4 regions of the Pseudoalteromonas sp. 5Ae-yellow genome follow, and region 1 is predicted to be linked to each of the others. Evidence: predicted binding sites of a transcription regulator. Region 1 holds the regulator's gene; each other region holds the start of a gene.

Evidence for each region. The regulator sigma-54, encoded in region 1, starts transcription at its own class of promoters, with help from an activator protein. The targets are predictions, from matches to a motif close to GTTGGCACGNNNNTNGNNT.
Region 2: the regulator sigma-54 is predicted to act here: its motif matches at 2,745-2,763, upstream of H4J63_RS02490 (PA2169 family four-helix-bundle protein).
Region 3: the regulator sigma-54 is predicted to act here: its motif matches at 2,755-2,773, upstream of flgJ (flagellar assembly peptidoglycan hydrolase FlgJ).
Region 4: the regulator sigma-54 is predicted to act here: its motif matches at 3,086-3,104, upstream of H4J63_RS11530 (TorF family putative porin).

What each region holds. Positions count from the first base shown of each region.
Region 1 is NZ_JACGWD010000008.1:9,461-15,571, reverse strand. It holds gene lptC (LPS export ABC transporter periplasmic protein LptC) at 1-336, shown strand, start outside; gene lptA (lipopolysaccharide transport periplasmic protein LptA) at 326-871, shown strand; gene lptB (LPS export ABC transporter ATP-binding protein) at 868-1,593, shown strand; gene H4J63_RS03780 (RNA polymerase factor sigma-54) at 1,663-3,162, shown strand; gene hpf (ribosome hibernation promoting factor) at 3,189-3,476, shown strand; gene ptsN (PTS IIA-like nitrogen regulatory protein PtsN) at 3,481-3,933, shown strand; gene rapZ (RNase adapter RapZ) at 3,952-4,797, shown strand; gene H4J63_RS03760 (HPr family phosphocarrier protein) at 4,840-5,112, shown strand; gene mgtE (magnesium transporter) at 5,243-6,111, shown strand, end outside.
Region 2 is NZ_JACGWD010000005.1:50,988-57,098, forward strand. It holds gene H4J63_RS02485 (TonB-dependent siderophore receptor) at 1-1,885, shown strand, start outside; gene H4J63_RS02490 (PA2169 family four-helix-bundle protein) at 2,258-2,701, opposite strand; gene H4J63_RS02495 (LysR family transcriptional regulator) at 2,879-3,817, opposite strand; gene aceK (bifunctional isocitrate dehydrogenase kinase/phosphatase) at 3,837-5,555, opposite strand; gene H4J63_RS02505 (DUF4124 domain-containing protein) at 5,659-6,111, opposite strand, start outside.
Region 3 is NZ_JACGWD010000050.1:17,274-23,384, reverse strand. It holds gene flgK (flagellar hook-associated protein FlgK) at 1-1,700, opposite strand, end outside; gene flgJ (flagellar assembly peptidoglycan hydrolase FlgJ) at 1,702-2,718, opposite strand; gene H4J63_RS13720 (flagellar basal body P-ring protein FlgI) at 2,885-3,979, opposite strand; gene flgH (flagellar basal body L-ring protein FlgH) at 3,991-4,674, opposite strand; gene flgG (flagellar basal-body rod protein FlgG) at 4,691-5,479, opposite strand; gene H4J63_RS13705 (flagellar basal body rod protein FlgF) at 5,501-6,111, opposite strand, start outside.
Region 4 is NZ_JACGWD010000038.1:24,692-30,802, reverse strand. It holds gene H4J63_RS11550 (AsmA family protein) at 1-745, opposite strand, end outside; gene H4J63_RS11545 (hypothetical protein) at 978-1,397, shown strand; gene H4J63_RS11540 (helix-turn-helix transcriptional regulator) at 1,406-1,606, shown strand; gene H4J63_RS11535 (hypothetical protein) at 1,762-2,925, shown strand; gene H4J63_RS11530 (TorF family putative porin) at 3,203-3,889, shown strand; gene H4J63_RS11525 (Bor/Iss family lipoprotein) at 3,944-4,279, opposite strand; gene H4J63_RS11520 (Bor family protein) at 4,276-4,587, opposite strand; gene H4J63_RS11515 (M1 family aminopeptidase) at 4,771-6,111, opposite strand, start outside.

The sequences.
Region 1 (6,111 bases):
TTAGGTTTCACGTTTTTTGAAAAACCCATTTTTACTTTATATAACGAAAAGCAAACGTGGCAAATAAATGCAGACGAAGCAACATTATACGAAGACAAACAATTAATTTTAGAAGGTAACGTGGTTGCCAAAAACTTAACTGATAACGCCATGATAGACAAAATCAATGCTGATAATATTCAGGTAGATATAAAGCTATTAACAATGCGCTCGGAGCAACCAGTCATCATCACTGGACCCAATTTAAAAATCACCGGCAAAGGCCTTGAAGCCGATTTAAAAACCGAAGTGATAAAACTAATTAACCATACGCGAACCATATACTATGACCAATAAAATATTAAAATCACTTATTATTCCTACACTTATAATAGCGTTTAATAGTAGTGCTGCAGAGCAAAACTCGCTATCTGCTGCAAATCAAATTTCAATAAGCGCCGATAAGCAAGAAGGCCAATTAAAAACTAACGTGGGTATTTTTGAGAAAAACGTTGAGATTATTCACGGTAATCGCCGAATTACAGCAGACCGCCTCGAAGTACATAAGCGCGATGAACTAGGTGATAACCAGCAACTATTAATTGCCACGGGTAGCCCTGCTCGCTTTGAAGAGAAGCAATCAGATGGCACAACTATGAGCGCCAGTGCAGACGAAGTTCGTTACGATGTATCTAAACGTTTTTTAACGCTCGTTGGTAATGCACAAGTATCGCAAGCAGGACAAAAAATTAATGCCAAAAGTATTACCTACGATATAGAACAACAGCTAATCAGTGCCGAAAAAGATGAAAACTCAACTGACCGCGTTCACACAATTTTAGTACCAATCGAAACTAAAAAAAGTAAAAAAGACGATAAAGGTCAGCCATGAGTACATTAAAAGCAGAGCTATTAGCAAAGAGCTATAAAGGTCGTGAAGTTGTCAAAAACGTTGGCCTTGAAGTAAAAGCTGGCAGTATTGTTGGTTTACTTGGTCCTAACGGCGCAGGTAAAACCACCACGTTTTATATGATTGTGGGACTTGTACCTAGCGACAAAGGTAAAATTTCTATCGATGATAACGATATTACTCTTTTACCTATGCATAGTCGTGCTAGATTAGGCATTGGCTACTTACCACAAGAGTCTTCAATTTTTAGAAAACTGACTGTTTATCAAAACTTAATGGCTATTTTAGAAACACGCAAAGAGTTAAATAAACAAGCCCGAGAAGACACTCTCGATAAATTATTAGATGAATTTAGCATACAACACATTCGTGATAGCCAAGGTATGGCGTTATCGGGTGGCGAACGTCGCCGCGTGGAAATAGCACGTGCGCTGGCAGCCGATCCTAAATTTATATTATTGGATGAACCATTTGCAGGTGTTGACCCGATTTCGGTATTAGATATAAAGAAAATAATAGAACATCTCAAAAATCGTGGGATTGGTGTATTAATTACCGATCATAACGTAAGAGAAACCCTTGATGTTTGTGAAAAAGCCTACATTGTTTCTCATGGGGAGCTGATTGCATCAGGTACTCCAGAACACGTATTAAATGATAAAACAGTACGCGATGTTTACTTAGGCGAGCAATTTAGGCTGTAACATTTACGCCATGTCTTTAAGCATCTGCTAGTATTAATTATAACAACATAAAAGGATTGTTAGAGATACATGAGGCAATCACTACAGCTGCGCATGGGCCAGCAACTTACAATGACTCCACAGCTGCAACAAGCTATTCGTTTGTTGCAACTCAGTACATTGGATCTCCAGCAAGAAATACAAGAAGCTCTCGACAGCAACCCGCTATTAGAGGTTGAAGAACCAGACTATTCCGAAGACGCTGCTGGTAAAAACGAGCAAAAAGCAGATACCGATGACATAACTGTTAGCGCATCGGCCGACGATGCTCCAAGCGAATACGAACAAGATAGTGGTGAAGCACTTGCAAAAGACACGCTAAGTGACGACATGGCTATGGATGTTAGCTGGGATGAGTACATGAGTGCTGCTCCTGCAGCATCATCAGGTCCAATGCCTGAAGACGAGTCAATCTACCAAGGCGCCTCAACAGAGACGCTCCACGAGTACTTAATGTGGCAGTTACAATTAACGCCATTTAGTCCTACCGATGAAGCTATTGCTATTGCGATTGTAGAAGCAGTTGATGATTCAGGTATTTTAACACTAAGCTGCGAAGAGATTTTAGAAAGCTTTAATCAAGAAAACGAAGAAGATAACGAAGTTGAACTTGATGAAATTGAAGCTGTATTAAAGCGCATCCAACTGTTTGATCCTGTCGGTATTGCTGCACGTAGTTTACAAGAGTGTTTATGTATTCAGCTTAACCAGTTTGATAAAGAAACACCTTACATTAATGAAACGAAAATGATTTTAACCGAGCATATTGATTTATTAGCAGCTCGTGACTATCGTACATTAATGAAGAAGACTAAACTCAAAGAAGAAGAGCTTAAAGAAGTAATGACATTAATACATACTCTTAGCCCTAAGCCTGCAGATACTATTGTAAGAGAAGAATCTGAGTATGTTATTCCTGATGTGTCAGTTAAAAAAATTAAAGGCCGCTGGGTTGTTGAGTTAAATCCAGATAGCATGCCTAAAATTCGTGTTAATAGCCAATACGCTGCAATGTCTCGCACTGTAAAATCCAGTGGTGACAGCCAGTTTATTCGCTCACATTTACAAGAAGCTAAATGGTTTATTAAAAGCTTAGAAAGTAGAAACGACACACTATTAAAAGTAACTAATTGTATTGTTAAGCAGCAACAAGGCTTTTTTGAACACGGCCCTGAGGCCATGAAACCAATGGTTTTAAATGATGTTGCTGAAATGGTCGAAATGCACGAATCAACAATTTCGCGCGTAACAACTCAAAAATATATGCATACACCTCGTGGCATATTTGAGCTTAAATACTTTTTCTCAAGCCATGTAAGCACCGAAAATGGGGGTGAATGTTCATCTACAGCAATACGTGCGCTCATCAGAAAATTAATCGCAGCAGAAAACTCAGCAAAACCATTGAGTGATAGCAAAATAGCGGATATATTGGCTGAGCAAGGAATTAAAGTAGCGAGACGTACAATCGCAAAATACCGCGAGTCTCTGGCTATTCCACCGTCAAATCAACGTAAAAGTTTGATTTAAGACGCTAAACAAAGAGGGTAATGCTTATGCAACTAAACTTAACTGGTCGTCACGTAGAATTAACCGATTCACTAAGAGACTATATTAATACCAAATTTGCGAAGCTAGAAAGACACTCTGATCATATTAATAATGTTCATGTCATTCTCGATGTAGAAAAATTAAATCAAAAAGCAGAAGCCACAATACATGTAAGTGGTGCTGAGCTATTTGCCTCTACGGAACATCAAGATATGTATGCCGCCATTGACTCGTTGATCGACAAGCTCGATCGACAAGTGATTAAACACAAAGAGAAGCTTGCTCGACACTAATATGATGAAATTAAGCTCACTTATATGCCAGGACTGCAGCAAAGCTGCGGTCCTTTTTAATAGCAAAAAAAGAATTTTAGAGTTCATTAGCGAACTTGCTCACGACAAACTTCCGTATTTACCGCAACAGGATATCCTTACTGCTTTAATGAGCAGAGAGAAACTGGGTAGTACAGGTATTGGGCGTGGCATTGCCATTCCTCATGGTCGAATGAGCGGTGCAGAAGAGCCTTTAGCTTTAGTACTCGTTAGCGAAACTCCAATAAATTTTGATGCAATAGATAATCGTCCTGTTGATATTTTTGTCGCACTCATCGTACCAGATGGCGATAACCAACAGCACTTAAAGACTCTCGCAACCATTGCTGATAAACTAAACAACAAAGATTTTTGTAAACAGTTACGCTGTGCAAAATCAGATGCTGAGCTTTACCAAGTTATTGTCGATCAATCATAGTTTTATAAAGGGTGTTAAATGGAGTTAATTATCATAAGCGGCCGTTCTGGTTCTGGAAAGTCGGTTGCTTTACGCATTGTAGAAGATTTAGGTTATTATTGCGTAGATAATATTCCAGTTAACTTGCTTCCTTCATTAGTTCGCAGTGTGTCTGATAGCTACGATAAAATTGCTGTTAGCATTGATGTGCGCAACATCCCTAAAGAGCAAGATGAATTTAACGATATTTTTGAATACTTACCAGGCTTTGCAAATCCTACGTTATTTTATTTAGATAGCGACGATCAAACATTAATAAAACGCTTTTCAGAAACACGCAGGTTACACCCACTATCAATTGACTCGCTGCCTCTTGATTTAGCCATCAAAAAAGAAAAAGAATTACTTGATGTATTAATCACCCGCGCCGACTTTATGATAGACACAACTGATTTAAGCGTTCACCAACTTGCAGAATCTATTCGTGAAAAGATTTTAGGTAAAAAAGATAAGCAACTAATTGTCACGTTTGAATCGTTTGGTTTTAAATACGGTATACCAAAAGAAGCAGATTACGTATTTGATGCACGCTTTTTACCAAATCCACATTGGGAACCTGAATTAAAACCTTTAAATGGGTTAGATCAACCCGTTAAAGATTATTTGGCCAATCACAGCATAGTGCAAAAATTCACATGGCAAATTCAGACATTTGTACAAACATGGTTACCGCACTTAGAGCGAAATAACCGCAGTTATTTAACCATTGCTATTGGGTGTACAGGCGGACAACATCGCTCTGTATATTTAGCGCAAACTATCGGTGAAAGTTTTGCAATGACACATCCCAATGTTAAAATTCGCCATCGCGAACAAGAAAAATAATATAGCTGAATAATCACCTGTTCAGCTTAGGTAGAGTAAGTTATGCATTGTGAAGACACTTTTTTAATAAAAAACAAATTAGGATTGCACGCCAGAGCAGCCACCGTGCTTGCCCAATTAGCAGTGCAGTTTGATGCGACAATTACATTATTTCAAGATGACAAAGAAGCTGCAGGCGATAGCGTACTTGCATTAATGTTACTTGAAAGTAGCCAAGGCAAAGAAGTAAAAGTTGTATGTAAAGGCCCCGATTCTGAGCAAGCTTTACATGCTGTTGGAGAATTAATAGCACAACGTTTTAATGAACAAGAATAAACAGTTATAAAAATAATGCTCGCATTACTAATGCCCCAACTAAAACAGATATATAAAATAAATACGGTTAGTGACGCCAGTTAACTCACCTCTCCCCATAAAGTAATATAAAAATTTATAAAGGACGCCAATGCCTGAAGCTTTTGAACAAGATTACCCACTACAGCAACTAAAACAGGTGACTAAGTCACTCAATAGTGGTCAATTTGTTCAAGTTAGGCGCATGCTCGCAAAAACAGCTCCTTGTGATACCGCATTATTATTAGAATCATCACCACATAAAATTCGCCGACTGCTTTGGCAGTTGGTTGATCCTGATGTGCAAGGCGATGTTCTTGAAGAACTCTCAGAAGATGTTCGTTTAGGCATTATTGCCCAAATGGAACCTAAGCACATTGCAGCCGCAACAGAGGATATGGGCCACGATGACTTAGGTGAAGTATTACGTAGTCTGCCGGACACCGTTTATAAAGACGTTGTTAGCGCGATGGACATTCAAGACCGTGAACGTGCAACACAAGCACTGTCATATCAAGAGCGTTCTGCTGGCGCGCTAATGAACACCGATACGGTGACCATTCGCCCTGATGTTACGCTTGATGTTGTACTTAGGTATATTAGGCTACGTGGCGAGTTACCAGAAGGTACCGATGACTTGTACGTTGTTGATAAGCATAACTGCTTTATAGGCGCTTTATCGCTGAGTACATTATTAACTAACCCGCCAGAAAAGATTGTTCGCGATTTAATGGATGAAGATTGTGAATCCATTCCAATCTCAATGGATGAAAGTGAAGTCGCGCAATTATTTGAACGTCATAATTGGATATCGGCCCCCGTAGTCGATGATAACGATCAGCTCCTTGGTCGTGTCACGATCGATGACATCGTTGACGTAATCCGAGAAGATGCTGAGCATAGTTTATTGGGCTTAGCCGGTCTTGATGATGAAGAAGATACCTTTGCGCCAGTACTAAAAAGCTCTAAAAAACGCTCAGT
Region 2 (6,111 bases), on a different contig from region 1:
TGCCGGTTTACATGGCTCTTGTCAGTTTTATGGTTGTACAGAACTAAGTGACGGCACTTTACTTGCTGGTGATCCGCGTGAGCTGACAGCCGATCGTGATACCTTTAGAATTGGTGATGCTGATTCTCAGCAGTTTGGTTTAACAATTAATACCGGTTACGAGTTAGGTGATGGCGAGCTTTACGGCTTTATTACTTACTCAACACGCGAAAATGAGTCGGCTGCATTTTTCCGTCATAATGCAAATGCAGGCGGTAACCCAGTACTACAAGATAACGATGCAACGATTCCGCTAGGTTTCTTACCAAAAATCAACACAACTATCGACGATATCTCGTACAACTTTGGTTATAAAACTGAATTTGATAACGATGCAAGCCTTGATTTATCTTACACCTATGGTGAGAACAGCATTGATTACACTACAAGTGACACTATCAATGCCTCATACGCTAACTTTTTACGTTATGACCAAGGCTTAAGTGCAGCTGATATTCGTACAACTATTCCACGTGAAGCGTACGCTTACGGCATGGAATTATCACTGCAAACAATCAATATTGATTTTACGCAAAACTTTGATGATTATTCGTTAGCAATGGGTGCTGAAATACGTACTGATGAATACCGTATTTTAGAAGGTAATGAATATGCGTACCGCGATTACGACACATTAAATGGTGTAAGTATTTACAGCGGTTTAAGTGGCGGTGTTGGCTCTGAAGATGCATCGGGTGGTTCACAAGGTTTTGGTGGTTCATCACCTGCGTCTTCAGTGGATGAGTCACGTGATGTAATTTCATTTTACGTAGATGCAGAATCTTATGTAATTGAAGATGTGATTTTATCTGGTGCACTTCGCTACGATAACTACAAAGGTTTTGGCGATACAGTAAACTTTAAACTTGCTGGTAACTGGTCTATTACCGACGATATTTCATTACGTGGTGCATTAAGCTCAGGATTTAGAGCGCCTTCAATGCAGCAGCTTTACTTTAATAACGTAAGCACACAATTTGTTGTTGATACTAATGGGAATTTAGTTGCAGAAGAAGTTGGTACATTTAGAAATGATTCAACACTTGCGCAAAGTTTAGGTATTCCAAAACTTAAAGAAGAAAAATCACAAAACCGTAGTTTAGGTATTGTGTATAACGTTACCGATAATATTAATGTAACCGTTGATTACTACTCGATTGATATTGACGACCGTATTGTAATTAGTGATCGCTTAGGTAAAGGGTTATCTACAAGCCTTGATGCTGCATTAAATAGTGCGGGGGCTGGCGTAGGGCAGTTTTTCTTAAATGGTGCTGATACTGAAACTCGTGGTGTTGATTTTGTAGCAACGTGGAACACTGAAGGTTTAGGCGGTACGCTTGATTTTACACTTGCAGCTAACTTCACTAAAACAGATGTTGTATCGTTATTTTCTCCTGCTGGCTCAAGCCTTGAGACAGTAAGTGTAGACGATATATTTTCAGCGGAAGATATCTCTATTATAGAAGAGTGGCAACCAGAGGATCGTATTAACTTAAGTGCACTTTATCAACGTGATGATTGGACAGTTAACCTGTCACTTAATCGCTTTGGTGAGTACACAGTAGAAGATGGCGGACGTCAAACGTATGGCGCAGAAATTTTAACTGACGTTAAAGTTAACTACTTCGTTACTGAAGATTTGTCGGTAAACATTGGTGCAAATAACTTGTTTGACGTTTACCCAGATAAAAACGAAATAGGTAACTCTCGCTCAGGTACTATTGTGGATGCTAGTGGCAACACAGTAATAAGTAGCTCAGGTGTGTTTGACTACTCACGTCGCTCGGCTCCATTTGGATTTAACGGTGCTTACTACTACGTAGGTGCAGAATACCGTTTTTAATTAATAACCTCCCTTTCGTTATTTAACTCAAAGGGCCGTAAGGCCCTTTTTTTGGTTTTATACCAACCTGCATAAATCTTTGATCAATTTAACGAATTAAATTGCACTATAACGTCGTTAAAAGTTTTTTATTTAGAACAACTAGATATAAAAACTTTTGCCTAGTTCTAGCGTAATTTTCTTAACGTTAAATAGACCCCATATATAAGCAGATTGGTATTAGCTTGGGCTGATTTTATTGATGATCATCAAGCCCATTCAAAATGAATTTCTTAAACAATATACTTTAAATACGATGTGAAGCGAGGCGTTGTATTAGAGGCAATAAAAAACCCAGCTCGAGGCTGGGTTCTAGTTGTGAGCTATGTAAGCTTAATGCTTTTGCATACGGCTCATTTCTGCATGGCAGCTTTGCATTGTTAATAATGTTTTAGCCAGTGCAGCTTCGCAGTCAGCTGGTTGCGGTTTATTCATTGCTGCTTTAATTTCTTCAAGGGTTTTATCTTCTACTTCTTCAAGCTCTTTTACATACGTGCTGTCGTTGTGTGAGGTGAAAGTAGTCAATAGGGCTGTGTACGCACGTCGTGCTTCAACTGCGAAAGATGAGCCATCTTCGCGTTCGCCTTTTTCATTAATTGCATATGGCTGCAAGCGCTCAACACTCACTTTTCGGGCATCTATCATACGCTGAAAAAGTGCGCCAATAGCAGGGTCTTCAACTTTTTCCTGTGCTTTTTGATAAAAATCGATGCCGCTGTTCATAACTTGAATGATGTCAGTAATATGATTTACTTCTGATCCTTGATGGGTGTTCATAATGACCTCTTTTATTAAATGAATGTATAGTTCAATTTAATAAAAGCAATGTACGTTCCACGTTTTTGTTTTTATGTAGTCATTTGATTTTATTGGTTTAATTTTATTACAGGAAGGGGCTAAGTTAATGAGGAAAGTATTAACCTAGCAATTTTTACATTATATTGTGTAATAAAGTTATTTTAGCTCTTCAGCTACCTCAGCTACTTTTTGGCGTAACCAGATATGGCTCGCATCGCGATGCAGCAGTGGGCTCCAAATCATATCAAGCTCAAAAGGAGGAATTGGAAACGGTGGCTCTAAAATTTTAAGCCCCGGATCATCTAAGTATATATTTGCGGCTTTTGAAGGAAGGGTCGCAATCAAGTTTTTCTCTTTAGCTAAATGAATCGCTACATGATAGTTACGCGTAAAAGTGGCAATGTTACGATGTTTACCAAAGTGGGCAAGTGCTTCGTCTACCCAGCCGAGTTTTTGCACATCTTTAGGGTCCATGCCCACACCTACACCAAAACCTGTTTTACTCACCCATATATGGCGTGCTTTTAAGTAGCTGTCGAGGCTAAAGCTCTCAATAATAGGGTTGTCGGCCTTAACTAAGCAGCAAAAACTGTCTTTCCAAATACGTTTATGATGAAAAGACTGAGGTAAGTTTTCAAAGCGGTTGATTGCCATATCTACTTTACCGTTTTCTACGTCATGAAAGGTTACGTCACTTGGTGTGAGTATATCTAAAGTAGTATCGGGGGCTTCTTCGTGTAGTTTACTTAAAAGCTTTGGCGCTAACGTACTTGCAGCGTAATCACTGGCCATTATTCTAAATACACGTTTACTCTGGCTTGCCTCAAATTCTCTATTAGGTGCTAGAGTTTCTTCAAGCGTCATTAATATGCCACGAATAACGGGTTGTAACTCTAAAGCACGCTCGGTAGGCACCATACCATCGCTGGTACGAACTAAAATAGGGTCGTTAAATAGGTTACGAAGTCGTTTAAGGCCATTACTCATTGCGGGTTGCGTAATACTCAATTGATTAGCAGCGCGTGTTACGTTGCATTCTCGGAGCAATGTATCGAGATAAACGAGTAAATTTAAATCTATTTTACTTATATTCATTGTGTGTGTCCTTTAGCGCTTACCAGTGGTGAATAAATCGCTGTGCTGTCGGGTATGGGTAAATATGACTTACCTGACCATTTTTTATATTTTGTTGTGCCTGCTTCCAAAAGCTAACATCTATAAGCTCTGGATGAGTGCTGAGGAAAAACTTTTTATACATAGGATTAGGCATTACAAAGGTACATAACTGCTCTGGAAATACGTCTTGTGGTGCAACAGAGTAACTTTGCTCATCCATTAAATAATCATCGTAACTCTTTGCTTTTGGTAATGCTCTAAAGTTCATATCGGTTAGGTATTGAACTTCATCGTAATCGTAAAAAATAATACGTTTGTGCTTACTTACACCAAAGTTTTTTAAGAGCATATCGCCAGGAAATATATTAACGGCAATCATTTCTTTTAGGGCTTGCCCGTACTCTTCAATTGCGTCAGCGGCACTTTCTTCATCAGCATTCTCTAAAAATAAATTGAGTGGTGTCATGCGCCGTTCAATATACAAATGCTTGATGATCAACCATTCGCCTTCAATTACCATTGATGAGCCAATTGTTTTATGCAATTGCGCAAGTAAATTACTATCAAAACGTGCCAAAGGAAATACGACGTTAGAATACTCTATGGTGTCGGCCATTCTGCCAACGCGATCATGGTTTTTTACTAGTTGATAGCGCTTTAATACGGTATCACGGCCAAAGGGCTTACTTTCACCAAATTTGTCTTTTATTATTTTAAAAACATAACCAAATGAGGGGAGGGTAAATACCATCATCACCATACCTGGTGTACCCGGAGCAATTGTAAACTCATCACTTGAGTGAGATAAGTGATTTAAAAACTCTCGATAAAACTCAGTTTTCCCCTGCTTATGAAAACCCACTGCATTATAGAGCTCAGCAAGTGTTTTGTTTGGCATAAGCTGATTCAAAAACCGGACAAGTGCTGAAGGCGCATGAGTCTCTACCATAAAGTAGGCGCGGGCAAAGCCAAAAATAACACGCATTTGAGATGACTTAGTTAAAAGTGCATCTAAATACAATCCGTTATCTTCATCGTGTAATACGGCGATTATAAAAGGCTGAACACCACTTTTTGAAACAACACGACCTACTATATAAGCTGCTTTATTACGATAAAAAGGCGTGTGCAAAATATCAAAGCGCATTTGCCAAGGTTGGTGATGTGTATCGGGTGCTTGTTTATAAAATGCTTTAACAAGAAGGCGAATATCACGCTCTAAATTTACAAATGAGGCTTTAAAATCAAAATGATTAATAATGCGCTTTATTGTTGGCTTTAGGCCATCAACTACTGGAAAGTATGTCCTATATTCGGCCTCAACAGGTACTGAAGGAGCATCTTTCAAAGTTGCTTCTACAAATATAAAGTCATTATGAAAATAGCGCCTATGGTACAGCCGGCAAAATACAGAGTTATAAAAGGTTTCGGCGAGTTCAGCTTGGGGATGAAAACATAAAAAATGCTGGTATATCTTTTTAACTTCAAGCCATAGGCTTTCATCAAGTTGCTCTGTTGGGGTTTCTTTTTTTAGCGCTTGCGTGGTTTCGTTAACACGATCATCATAATAGCTGATACGCAAACGGCTTATATCATTAATTGCTTGCCAATCTTTTTTTGCAAAGGCGAGGGGGGCTTTGGCCGTTGTTTTTTGAAATAGCTGATAATGCCTTTTAAAACCCGTTAAAATTAATTCAGCAATATGGCGAGGCTGCATTTGCACTCCTTAATAGTCCCTAGAGCTTATACTCTATTGTGTTAAGGGTATGTTATTTTAAGTTTAAAACCAAGATAAATATCATTCACTAATTTGGGGTGATTTATTGGTATTGATCTATCTTTTTTTCGAGTATTTTAATTTGTTTAGTAATAACAGATACATCTTTTTTATACTCTTTATTAATTACTTTTAGTTTTTTAGTAATGTCTTTGGTAATACGGTTTTTGTCTTCAACGGCTAGAATATGATTTAACCGTTCTTGTTGTTTATATTCAGCACGCTGCTTATTACGATCAAGTATAGTTAGTTTGTGGTTATTACTACGTAACTCAGCCTGCAAACCTGACAGGAGTTTTTCACGTTCAAGTTCGTTCAGTTGTTTAGTGTAATCAACTTTGGGGCCTGAATACTGATTACCTGTTGTGTTAACTTTATAAGTCGTTGCTTCGTCGTCACACGGCAGTTGAGAAAAGATTGTGCCTTTCTCTGTTACACATTTATAGTAAGTGGTATCGCTAAAGCTAAAAAAACTAATAAGTAAAAAGCTAGAGTG
Region 3 (6,111 bases), on a different contig from region 1:
AGTGTAAAGGTGTCGCCTGTTGCTGGAGTGCCTTCTATGTCAAAATCAAAACCATAATCGCTGTATGGCGTTCCTGCTTGAGATAAAACATTATTGCCTGGCGGTGGAATAATAATTGTTGTTGCCGTATTATTTTCATCAAAAATTTGATATTCGTTTGCAGTGCCTGTTTTAACTAGGGTAATACCGCCATTGGTCAAACCGGGAGCGGTGGTAAAACCACCCGATGTCACGCTTGTTACTTCTCCCACTGAAATAGTAGCGGTGCCTATATTATCTATACTGTTTGCTGTACGAATAGGTGATGCTAGTGCTAAATCTTCTGCGCGCCCTGTTGCAAGCGTAATGCTAGAAGCCGAGTCAGAATTAAGCTTAATTTGAAACTGATCACCCACGTTACCTGTTTTGGTTGTATCTATATTTAATTGTAGTCCGAAGGAGTCTTTTACCGTTGCTAATACTTCTGCTGTTGTAGCTGTTGCCGCTTGATAAGGGACTGCATTTCGAATATCGTCTGCATTTATGATCCCATCAGCTGGGATATCTGCAACTGATGGGTCACCTAGCGGCTCGCCTTTATTATCTACTGGTTGAATAGAAACCGATGTCGCACTCGTATAAGTAATAATAAAGTCACTGGCAGGTAATTCACTGCCTTTACCGGGCTCTACCGTTGCAGTCATACCAGCATCACCAGTATTCGCTTGATACGCATAAGCGCCAACGGTAGGTATATTAAAAATATTACCACCTAGCTGGCCTGTTGCATCCATACCCAATTTGTTTTGCTCGTTAAATGCATCGGCTATCGCTAAGCCCATTTGACCAATTTGGTTTTGCGCAGGGACTAATATGTCATCTCTAAAAGCGAGTAAGCCGCCAATTTTGCCTTTAAGCTTACTTACATCAACTTCAAGCGGCACAGCTTTGCCACCATTAACGTCAAGCGTGAATTCTTTAAAGTTAGGATCAGGGTCGCCTGTCATCGAAAATAAGTTAAATGCGCCATTTTGCATAACAACCGCTTCGCCTGTGCCCATAAAAACGAGTTTTTCGCCATTTGGACCATCAAGCGTTTCTATGTCTATTAGCTCTGATAAGTCGCGTATTGCTTTATCACGTTCGTTATAGGTAGAGCTGGCATCTGCGGCGTTATTAGTGCCATTAACTGCTGCAATATTTTGATTTAGCGTGCTAATACTTTGAATGAGTGAGTTTGCTTCATCTGAAAATATTTCGAGCTGCTCGTTCACTATACTTTTTTGATCAAGCACGATGCCTGAAAGCCTATCCATTTGATCAATTAAGCTTTGCGCATCTGTCATTACTAATGAGCGGGCAACGGTAGATGACGGTTGATTTAGTGCTTCTTGCACGTTATTAAATAAAGAGTTAATACCAGTTGATAGATTATTCGACTCTTCAGAAAAAATAGTATCAACTCGATTAGCCTCAGTAATAAACTGATCGAAAAACGATTTATTAGAGGTATCACGATTTAGCTGTGACTGAGCAAACTCGTTTAATAATCGGTATGTTTCGCCTCGCCCTACTTGGTTATCAACCATAGTAGTAAACTCTGTACGCTCGCGCACATAGCCTTCGGTATTAACATTGGCGATATTTTTACTTGTCGTTTGCAATAGCTCCGAGCTTGCTCTAACCCCAGAACTGGCAATGTTTAATAAATTAAACGACATGTTACTCTACTCCTTGGCGGATCACGTTTGCCGCAATGTCTTTTAGCTGACTACTATTGAGCACTTTTTTTATTTTGCTGGCATAATTTGGATCGGTTGCATAACCTGCTTTTTGTAATGAATCTAAAAAGTCGTTTGGTTTAGCTGTATTTTGTAATGCTTCTTTGTAGCGTGGGTTTTGCGTTAAAAAATCAACGAAGTCGTTCACGCTGTCTTTAATTGAATCGTAGGCTCTAAAGCTGGCTTGTTTTTTAACGGGTGTGCCTTGCTCAAACTCAAGCGTTATTTTGCTTGCTTTATCGCCTTCCCAGCTTTTATCTGACTTAATATTAAATAAGTTATTTGAGCTGCCACCGTCATTTTTATTAATAATGTGCTTACCCCAACCGGTTTCAAGTGCCGCTTGTGCAACCATTACCGCAGGATTTAAACCAATTTTTTGCGCTGCCGTTTTAGCGTGTTCCCACACTGAACTTACAAACTCTTCTGCATTTTTAAATGCTGGGCTATCGGTTTTAGACTCTGCAGTATCGACTTTAGGCTCAGCAATATCGGCTTTAGTACTCTTAACGATAAGATCGGGTTGCTTATTTTTTTGCTCATGAGGAAGCGCGGATCCGACTTGCGTATCGCTAAAGATATCGTTGGTTGTTCTAAGCACCGAGCCTGGCATAAAGTTTTTAGACTCAGGCGATAACTGCTGAACAATTAAATCGGCAAGGCCTAACGAGCCATTTGAAGAAAGCTCTGTTGAAAGTTGCTGATCGTGCATTTCTTCAAAAAACTTTACGCCACTTGAATTAAATGGGCTGTCTTTGTCTTCAAATGCTTCGTTAGCTTTGCGCATTCCTTTGAGCAACATTTGCGTAAAAATAGCTTCAAATTGTGCGGCCGCTTTTTTGAGCGCAGCTTTAGAGGCATCAGTTGATGCATCGCCGCTCGTTAAGGCTTCTTTACGAAGTGAATCTAAGTTGCCTAAATCAAAAAAGTTTTGTTTATCGAGGTGATTAGTTTCCATCGGCTTTTTGACACAAAATGAATAATGCAGTTAAAAATGCAAAAATTGAGCCACTACAGATAAAACAAGGAAGATAAAAATAATAAACTTAAGTTGCTGTAAATAAAAAGCCCTAATTTCAAAAATATGGGGCTTAAGTAATACGTTATTTATTGGCTTGGGTTATTTATATAACAACTAACTGTCCGTTAATTGCGCCGGCTTCTTTTAGTGCTTCTAAAATAGCCATTAAGTCACCAGGCGCTGCGCCTACTTCGTTAATTGCGCGAACTAAATCGTCAAGGCTTACACCTGGATTAAATACAAAGGCGCGCGAGTCGTCTTGGTTTACATCAATAATACTTTGCTGCGTGACAACTGTATCACCGTTTGCTAGCGGGTTTGGTTGTGACACATTTTGTTGTTCTGCAATTGTTACTGTTAAGCCACCATGAGTTATAGCCGCAGGCTGAAGCTTAACGTTTTTGCCAATGACAATTGTACCGGTGCGCGAGTTAACTATAATTTTAGCGGCCATGTCAGCTGGTTTAAATTCTAAGTTTTCGAGTGTTGATAAATACGATACACGCTGGGATGCATCGCGTGGTGCTATAACACGAATAGAAACAGAATCTATTGCTTGTGCGCTATTTGGGCCAACTAAGTCATTAATTGTTTTTTCTAGGCGTTTTGCCGTCGTAAAGTCTGGACGGTTTAGGTTGAAGGTAATGTAATCGCCTTGCATAAATGGGCTTTCTACGGTGCGCTCCACTGTTGCGCCATTTGGTATACGACCAACTGTAGGCGTGTTAATTACAACCTTACTGCCATCAAGACCTTGTGCGCCTAAGCCACCGACAATTAAACTACCTTGTGCAATTGCGTACACGTTACCGTCTACACCCTTTAAAAAAGTTTGTAGTAAAGTACCGCCACGTAAGCTGCCTGCACTACCAATAGAAGAAACCGTAATATCGATTGCTTGCCCAGGCTTTCTAAATGCAGGTAGTTCTGCATGCACCGCCACAGCGGCAACATTTTTAATTTTAGGACTTTGAGTTGAAGGTAGCGTAATACCAAAGCTGTTCAACATGCCTCTAAAACTTTGTTGTGTATATGAATTCTGCTCGCCAGTGCCAGGTAAACCAACCACTAAGCCATAACCAACTAGCTGGTTAGAGCGTACGCCTTCAACCATAGACACATCTTTTATGCGCTCAGCACTGGCGCTAAACTGCCAACCTAATAACACAACTAAACATAAAGCTTTAAGGCTATTCATGTTGTTACCCTCTAAAATGGAAACAGCGAACTGCTAAAGAAACGTGTAAGCCAACCAGGACTTTGCGCTTCTTGCGTTTGCCCTTTACCTGAGTATTGAATACGTGCATTAGCAATGCGGTTTGATTCAACCGTATTATCGGCGCTTACGTCTTGGGGGCGTACTAGCCCTTCTAAACGAATAAACTCTTCGCCGGTATTAAGCGTTAGCCATTTTTCGCCGCGTATAACTAAGTTACCATTAGGTAATACGCGCATTACATTAACCGAAATATCGCCCACTAAGCTGTTTGACTGGTTCGATTTTGAATCGCCTGTAAACGACGAATCGCTGCCAATACCAAACTGAATGCTGTCACCACCTATATTGACAGGTAGGCCACCTAATCCAATAACAGGGTCTAAGCTTGCCTCGGTTTCTTTGTCTGTTTCTGTTTTGGCGGCTTTTGTTGCTTGAGTAGACTCTTGCAGTTTAACCGTAATTATATCGCCAGTACGTAGCGCTTTTTTATCAGAATATAAGTCGTTTGATGTATGAGTATTAAATAATGAACCTGTGGCTACCAGCGGCTCTAAAATAGGCTCGGGGTACATAGGTGCGTAGTAAGGGTCGTCCTGCACTACTTCACTATTTTGCGTAGACATACAGCCACTTAAAAATAATGTGCCCGCTGTAAATAAAATAATATTACGCATAATTCCCCCTACTCTATTAAAGCTGTTGATTAATGTAACTCATCATTTCGTCAACGGCCGAAATTACTTTTGAGTTCATTTCGTAAATACGCTGAGTTTCGATTAGATTTACTAGCTCTTCAGTTACATTTACGTTTGAAGTTTCGAGTGAGCCTTGAATAATGCTCCCTAACCCTTCAACACCCGGGTTACCTTGTACCGGCGCACCACTTACAGCAGTTTCGGTATAAAGGTTTTGACCAATTGGCTCAAGGCCCGATGGATTAATAAAGTCACTAATTGTTAGCTGACCAATGACCACGTTATCGGCTTGCCCTGCAACACGTACAGATACTTCGCCGTCTTGCGAAACTGTAATTGATTGCGCGTCATCAGGTACATTCATTTCTGGCTGAATAACGTAACCAGCGCCCGATGTTACAATTCGTCCATCGCCATCAGTAGTAAACTGACCATTGCGCGAGTAAGCAATATTGCCATCTGGTTGCAGTACTTCAAAAAAACCTTCACCAGAAATCATCCAATCTAGTGAGTTTTCGGTGGTCAACATGTTGCCTTGCGTAAACTCTTTTTGGTTAGCTACAACTTTAGCACCCGCACCTAACATTAAGCCCGATGGCATTTCGGTATCTTGCGATGAACGACCACCTGGTTGATTAATATTTTGATAAAGTAAATCTTCAAATATAGCGCGGCTTTTTTTGTAACCTACGGTACTCGCATTCGCTAAGTTATTTGAAATAACCGATATATCGGTTTGTTGAGCGTCTAGCCCAGTTTTACTGATCCACAATGCTGGATTCATAATCGTGTCCTCACTTTAAAGTTAAACTATGCGTAATAACTGATCTTGACGCTCGTCAATTTCTTCAGCTGTTTTCATTAATTTCACTTGTAATTCAAATTGGCGCTGGTGGCTTATCATATCGACCATTTCATGAACTGGGTTCACATTCGACATTTCAAGCGAACCACTTAAAACTTTTACATTGGCAGAGGTATCTACTGTTACATTTGCTTTTGGTCTAAATAAACCATCGTTACCTTTTTCGAGCTGTGAGCTATTAGCTTCTACCACTCTAAGCGTATCTATTTCTTCTAAAAAGTTAGCGGGAGCGCCTTGTGGTCGTACTTGAATAGCGCCATCTTGGCTAAACCCTATTTTTTCGACTGGGACGGGTAAAATAACAGGTCCCCCTTCGCCAATTACTTGACGACCACCGCTGGTTACTAACATGCCTTGCGCTGTAATATTGAGCGTACCTACTTTGGTATAAGCTTCGTTGCCTGAGGCATCTTGCACGGCAAGCCAAGCGTTATCACTCATCGCGATATCTAAGTCGCGCCCGGTTTGAACAATGCCACCCGATACCATGTTAGAACCCGGACGCTCTTGCATTGAAAATACACGGGTAGGTAAACCTTCGCCAAACGCTT
Region 4 (6,111 bases), on a different contig from region 1:
GACCTTGCTTAGCTATGCTCCCTTCGAACGTTAAATCAACTAAACGAGAATCTAAGGTTTGTTTAACATTAAAAGTAGCACCTTCAATTGCTTTAGCAGGAGTATCTAATTTTATATCAAGATCAAAACGCTCTTGCATATAAGTAATACCTCCTTTTACTTCTAATGTTTTACGAAGTGAAGGAAGTAAAATAGCGAGTTCTAAATCGCTAATTTGTTGTTTGGCACCTGTTTGACCATCTAGATAAGTGAATGTGCCGCCATAAATAGCAACCTCACCTAACTCAATATCAAAGTTATCTGGAAGCTTTATCGCTTCACCTGGTTGGCTCTGCTCTTTTGGTTGCTCTGCAACTGCATCAAACAACTGCCAATTGGCTTTACCATTTTTGTCGGTTTCTAATAGGATATTTGGTTCGTTTATAACAAACTTATCTAATTTAAACTCACCACCAAATAATGAAAACCAAGGTATGTGTACAGCAAGCTGTTTCATACTCGCCATATCGGCGCGCGAACCTGGTTCCATATTTGCAAAATGCACGTCGTTAAGTTCTAACTTTAATGCAGGGAATACGCTAAGTGTTTTATCACCTTTAATAGTGAGAGTGCGCCCAGTTGTTTGTTCTACCTGTTCTGAAACTTTGTTAAAAATAGTATCAGTAGGGATTAAAAACGGTGCGGCAACAATTAGTGCTATACATAGTAAAAGTATTACACCTACAATTTTAAGTAAGGTTTTCATGATCGTCCTTTCAAACGTGCAAATAATGTTCTTATCATAGCGAGTGTTAGCCTTAAAATCATTGTCGTTCTGATAAAAAAGCTTTTTATTAGATATTACATTCCCATCCTGAATCGCCCCTGAAACATTTTGATACCTTTAGGTTACAAATAAATATTGACCCAATGAAACCTTAAGGTTACATTGATACCTTAAGGTTGCATATTGTAAAAATTTTAAAAGGAAATGAGCTATGTCTAATTACGATATTAAAAGTGAAGAAAAATTTATGGGCCAAAATGCATGGTTTTCATTATTCATGGGGGTCACTTTATTAATCATTAGTGTTTACCCAATGCTTAATCAAACATCAGCCCCACTATTGTTTTTAGGAACTGCTGCTTTTTTAGGTTCATTCTTTATGTTTGTGATCAGAGGCGGGTTTACATGGAGAATGAAATACCACCTTACATATAAAGATGAGTATTTAAATACCATCGACACTATTGCCTATAAACATGTCGTGCTTGGCTTACTTTTTAGTATGGGTGGCGTGTACTTACTCTCCGATACTCTTGCTTTAGAAGTATCTCACAGCATGATGGCTACATTTTACCTTGCTGTAATGAGTTTAATATACGGCGTATCAATTCTTTGGCAAAGCAAAAATTAGGAGCAAAAGTGCAAAATAAAATTGCAAAATACCGCAAAGAAGCAGGCCTTTCTCAACAAGACTTGGCTGATCTAATTGCGGTTTCACGTAAGACTATTAGTACAGTAGAAACGGCACGATTTACCCCTTCGGTAATAATTGCTCTAAAAATAGCAAAGCATTTTAATACCTCAGTTGAAAGTCTCTTTGTACTAGATAAAAATGATTGATACATGTTAAAGCGTTAGTCTCATTCTATTAGCAAAAACACCGATTTAGCTACTTCAATTACAACGTATGGAGGACAGCGCTGTTGTTATTAACGTAATTGCGCTAAAATAGACCAGCAAAAAAATATATATCTAAACCGGAGATTCTACAAGGCATGAAAAAACTGCTAATTTCACCGTCAAAAATGACGCTAGGCGAACAAGAAAATCAAATCTATCAGAACATTCTGAAGCAATCTTCAGAATTAAGCCTTAACCTTATGGCCGTGAAAGTAGAAAACCACCCTGATGATTTTTTACCTTGGTGTTACGAATTGCTAAGTGCAAGCAGAGATCGTATGAACTACGATTTACTAGAGCCGCAGCAATTACCAGTACTTAAGAAGCTACACGATCAGCTTATTTCAGCTATCAGCTTTTTACAGGTTAAAACTTTACGTATTGCTCCGTGGCCTGTAGTAAGTGTATTTGTAGAACAACACAAAGACGTTATTGCTCTTGATGAACAGCTTCGCTTAGTAGACTACATTAAAAGCATTCGTGAACAATCTCTTAAAGATATGATTCCTGAAGACTTACTTGCGTTTAGCGGTAAGCACATGGCATCACTTGATCCAAGCACATACAACTTTGACGTTGAATGGTTTGCATCTACAAAGAGTGCAAAGAGCTTCCATCAAATGCTTGGTGATTTACCAGGTGCTTTTGACGATGCACTAGTGAATATTCCACTTGAAGGTGATATTACTCAATATGAGTATCAACAATTTGTTGCTGCTTATTCAAAAATATTTACCGACAACAACGAAAAACCAACACTTGCGCCTGCAACACGACTGCTTGCAATGCGCCGCCCTGATTTATTTACTCCGATTACAAATAATCGATTAGATGCATTATGTGGTGCCCTTGGTGTTTCTAAACTTAAAAATAGTGATTTTGAACGTTACTGGCAAGATATCGTAAAAGGTATTCAAGCTATGTCATGGTACAAAATGGCTAAACCTAGTAACGAGTTAGAAGAACAATTGGTTGCTATTAAAGCATTAATTCCATGTTTCTTTCACTACGCTGATGCTAAAACACCAGATAACTCTAACTACATTAAACTGCTAACCAAGCCTAAACGTACTACAACTACAACAGGTAAAACTCAGCGTAGAGGTAAAGAGTCTGCAGAAATATTAGTAGACCGTGCACTTGCTGCTGACGATATTCCTGAACACATTCGCAGTAAACGTGATTCAATTGTGAGTGAAGTACAAAAAGGTCGCAGCGTAAACGAAACAATTAGCCTTATGCGCACTATATTCGGTTAAAATCTTCTAATTTAGCCGTACTTTTATGGTGCGGCTAGGTTAATTTATGCACCAGCAATGTGCGCAACATCTTCCTTCATGTTATATCCCCATCCTATTCATAAAATTCAAGCTCATGTTTTTAATAAATAAAAAATAATTTTTAATAAAAAATAATGAAGCTGGCACATACAGTGCAATTATCCCGTTAGTTAAACAATAAAAAGCCGTCAGCCTAAAGGTTCCGAATACATAATAAAAACCTTGGCGAGCAAAAATCATATAACGGGAAATGGACATGCTAAAACTAAAAAAAACCATCGCTATAAGTGCTATAGCATTAATGGGCGCAACATCTTTAACGTCAACAGCCGTACATGCTGAAGTAACAGCAAACGCAGCGGCAACATCAAACTACTTATGGCGTGGTCAAGAGCAAACTGGGGGCGATGCAGCTATTTCAGGCGGTATTGATTACGCCAATGAATCGGGCTTTTATGCAGGTACTTGGGCTTCAAATGCATCGTGGGCAGATGAAATGACCTATGAGCTTGATTTATACGCAGGCTTTGGTGGCGACATTAACGAAAGCGTTAGCTACGATGTTGGCTATATTTATTACGCTTACCCAGACGCAGCTTCTGAAGCAGACGCAGATTTCTCTGAAATTTACGGTAGCATCAGTGTTGAAGGCTTTACATTTGGTGCTTCAGTACTTGCAACATCAGCTGCAAGTGGTGATGGTACAGACTTTGGTGATTCACTTTACCTGACAGCTGATTACGGTTTTGCTGTTGGCAGTAACGGCACTGAAATGGCACTTCACTTAGGCCACTACTCTGGTGACTTTATTGGCGATGATAATATCTTAGATTACGGTGTATCAATTTCGAAAGATGGTTTCACTTTTGGTTTATCTGATACAGATATGGATGATTCAGATATTAAAGCTTACGTTGCTTATTCTGTAGACTTTAATTTATAAGAAAGAATGTGTTACTTGCTGCAACACGAAGGGCCTTTTGGCCCTTTTCTTGTTTTATAGCTGTTTTGCTTTAAATGGTACCTTATTACATTGTACTTCTACTGTTTTAGGGTACCAAGCTGGGCCTATTTGATTCACAACCACCTCAGCTAAACCATTAGTAAACGATTTATACGTATGAACGCTTTGCCACTCCCCTTGTGGGCAATGTGTTGTTAAATCTAACGGCTCTGATCCCTCGTACAACGCAAGTGCAAAATTATGATGCCACTGTGAGCTTTTTAGAGTTTTATTGCTTAGTTTGCTCTGTATACCGTTATCAAAGTAAATATTTGTACACCCCGTTAAAATAATCAGTGTGCAACCGCCTGCAAATAGCTTGATGCTCATAATGTCTCCCCTAGTATTTGCTCTTGGCACCACACTTTAATGGTATGGGGCGAGTATATTCCAAGCGTAATTAAACTCAGCGCTCCATCACTAAACGTTTGTTGTGACTGCATTTGAATAACCGGTGTATTTGAGCATATTTGTTTTACGTCTACCCGCTGCTCACCCACTAATCCCCATAAATAAAATGGGCGGCTATCTTCGTAATTAGCTTGGCTCGTTATTTTTGCTGTTGCCCGTGGCTGAATGGTTACCGCAGAACAAGCACTGAGGCTTAATGCTATCGCCCCTATAATTAATGGTTTCATACTCTTCCTTATAAACTAAATACCAGTAAGGTAACTTTATAAGAGAACATAAAATATTAGCGTAAAAAGCTGTGGGGAATATGTAGAAACGCTATGAAGTTTTATACAGTTTATTACACATAAAGGCCGCATAAATGCGGCCTTTAAAGTAGTCAGTTTAAGTGGTTAGTAAATAAATAGACTTTAAAACTTAGCTAAGTTGTTTTTACTGTCTTTGTCGACCAGCTTAATATAAGGATCAACCCCTGCAAATAATGGTTTTTCTTTTACTTTTAGCTCAATAGTATTGGTACCAGATACTATTTGATGCTTTTGCGAATAAATAACAAAGTCTTCAGCGAGTAAGTTTTCAGGGTCGTCGCTAAATAATGCAATATCAATTAGCTCATCGAGTGGTTGTTCGGTTTCTTCACCTTGGCCATCGGCATGCTGCTTAGTTGCTTCAACGCTCAGTGTTACCTTATAAAAACCTTCGCTATCAACATCATCTGTAACCGACACTTCTTTCATTTCAAGCTCATAAAGCGTTATATATTTAAACTGATCATCAATAAAACGTTGTTCAGCTTGTGTTGCATCTCGCTTTAAATAACTAAGTAAATCAAGTGTGGTTGGATATGGCGTTGATTGATATTTAAACTCATTCAAAAACGCTTTAAGTGCTGCATTTAAGCGTACTTCACCTAAACGATCATAAATCGCCATCATCGCAACTGAGCCTTTATTGTAATGAAGGTATTGTTGAGCCTGCGTTTTATATAGTGGCATTTCTTCAAAGGCTTCGCCAGTACGGCCCATTAAGTATTTATCTAACTCGTACTTTAAGAATTTACGAAGCTTCTCTGCGCCAAAGCGTTTTTTTAGCACCATAAGCGCACTGTATTGGGAGAGCGATTCAGAAATAACGGCACTGCCCTCTACATTAGCCCCCGATACTTGATGCCCCCACCATTGGTGAGCAACTTCATGTGCGGTTACATAGTAAGGGTAGTCAACTTTACTCTCATCTCTTAAGTCTGTAATAAAGCCCATACTTTCTGAGTAAGGTACCGTATTGGCAAAACTTTGCGCAAACGAGCGATACTTAGGAAACTCAATAATACGAAGCTGTCTATGCTGATACGGGCCAAAGGCTTGCGTGTAGTAATCTATTGAGTCTTGAACTGACTCAATCATGCGGTCAACATTCCATGCATGATCTTTGTGGTAGTACACCTCAATATTTACCCCATTATGCTCAACCTTTTTACTTTCAAGCTCTGCCGAAAGCACAGAGTAAAAGTTTATAATTGGAGCATCCATTTCATAAACAAAGGTGCGGCGTCCATCTTTTACACTCTCATCTTTTAAGTAACCTGGAGTAATCGCAAATTGTGACTCATCGGTGGTTACGGTTGCCTTGTAGTTTATAAATCCATTAGCAGGCCCAAACTCATTTTGCGTATAATAGCGGCTGTCTTCTAGTTTATGTGCGCGCTCAAGTTCGGGTAAATCGTGCTTGCGGCGCTCATATTTATCGGCAAT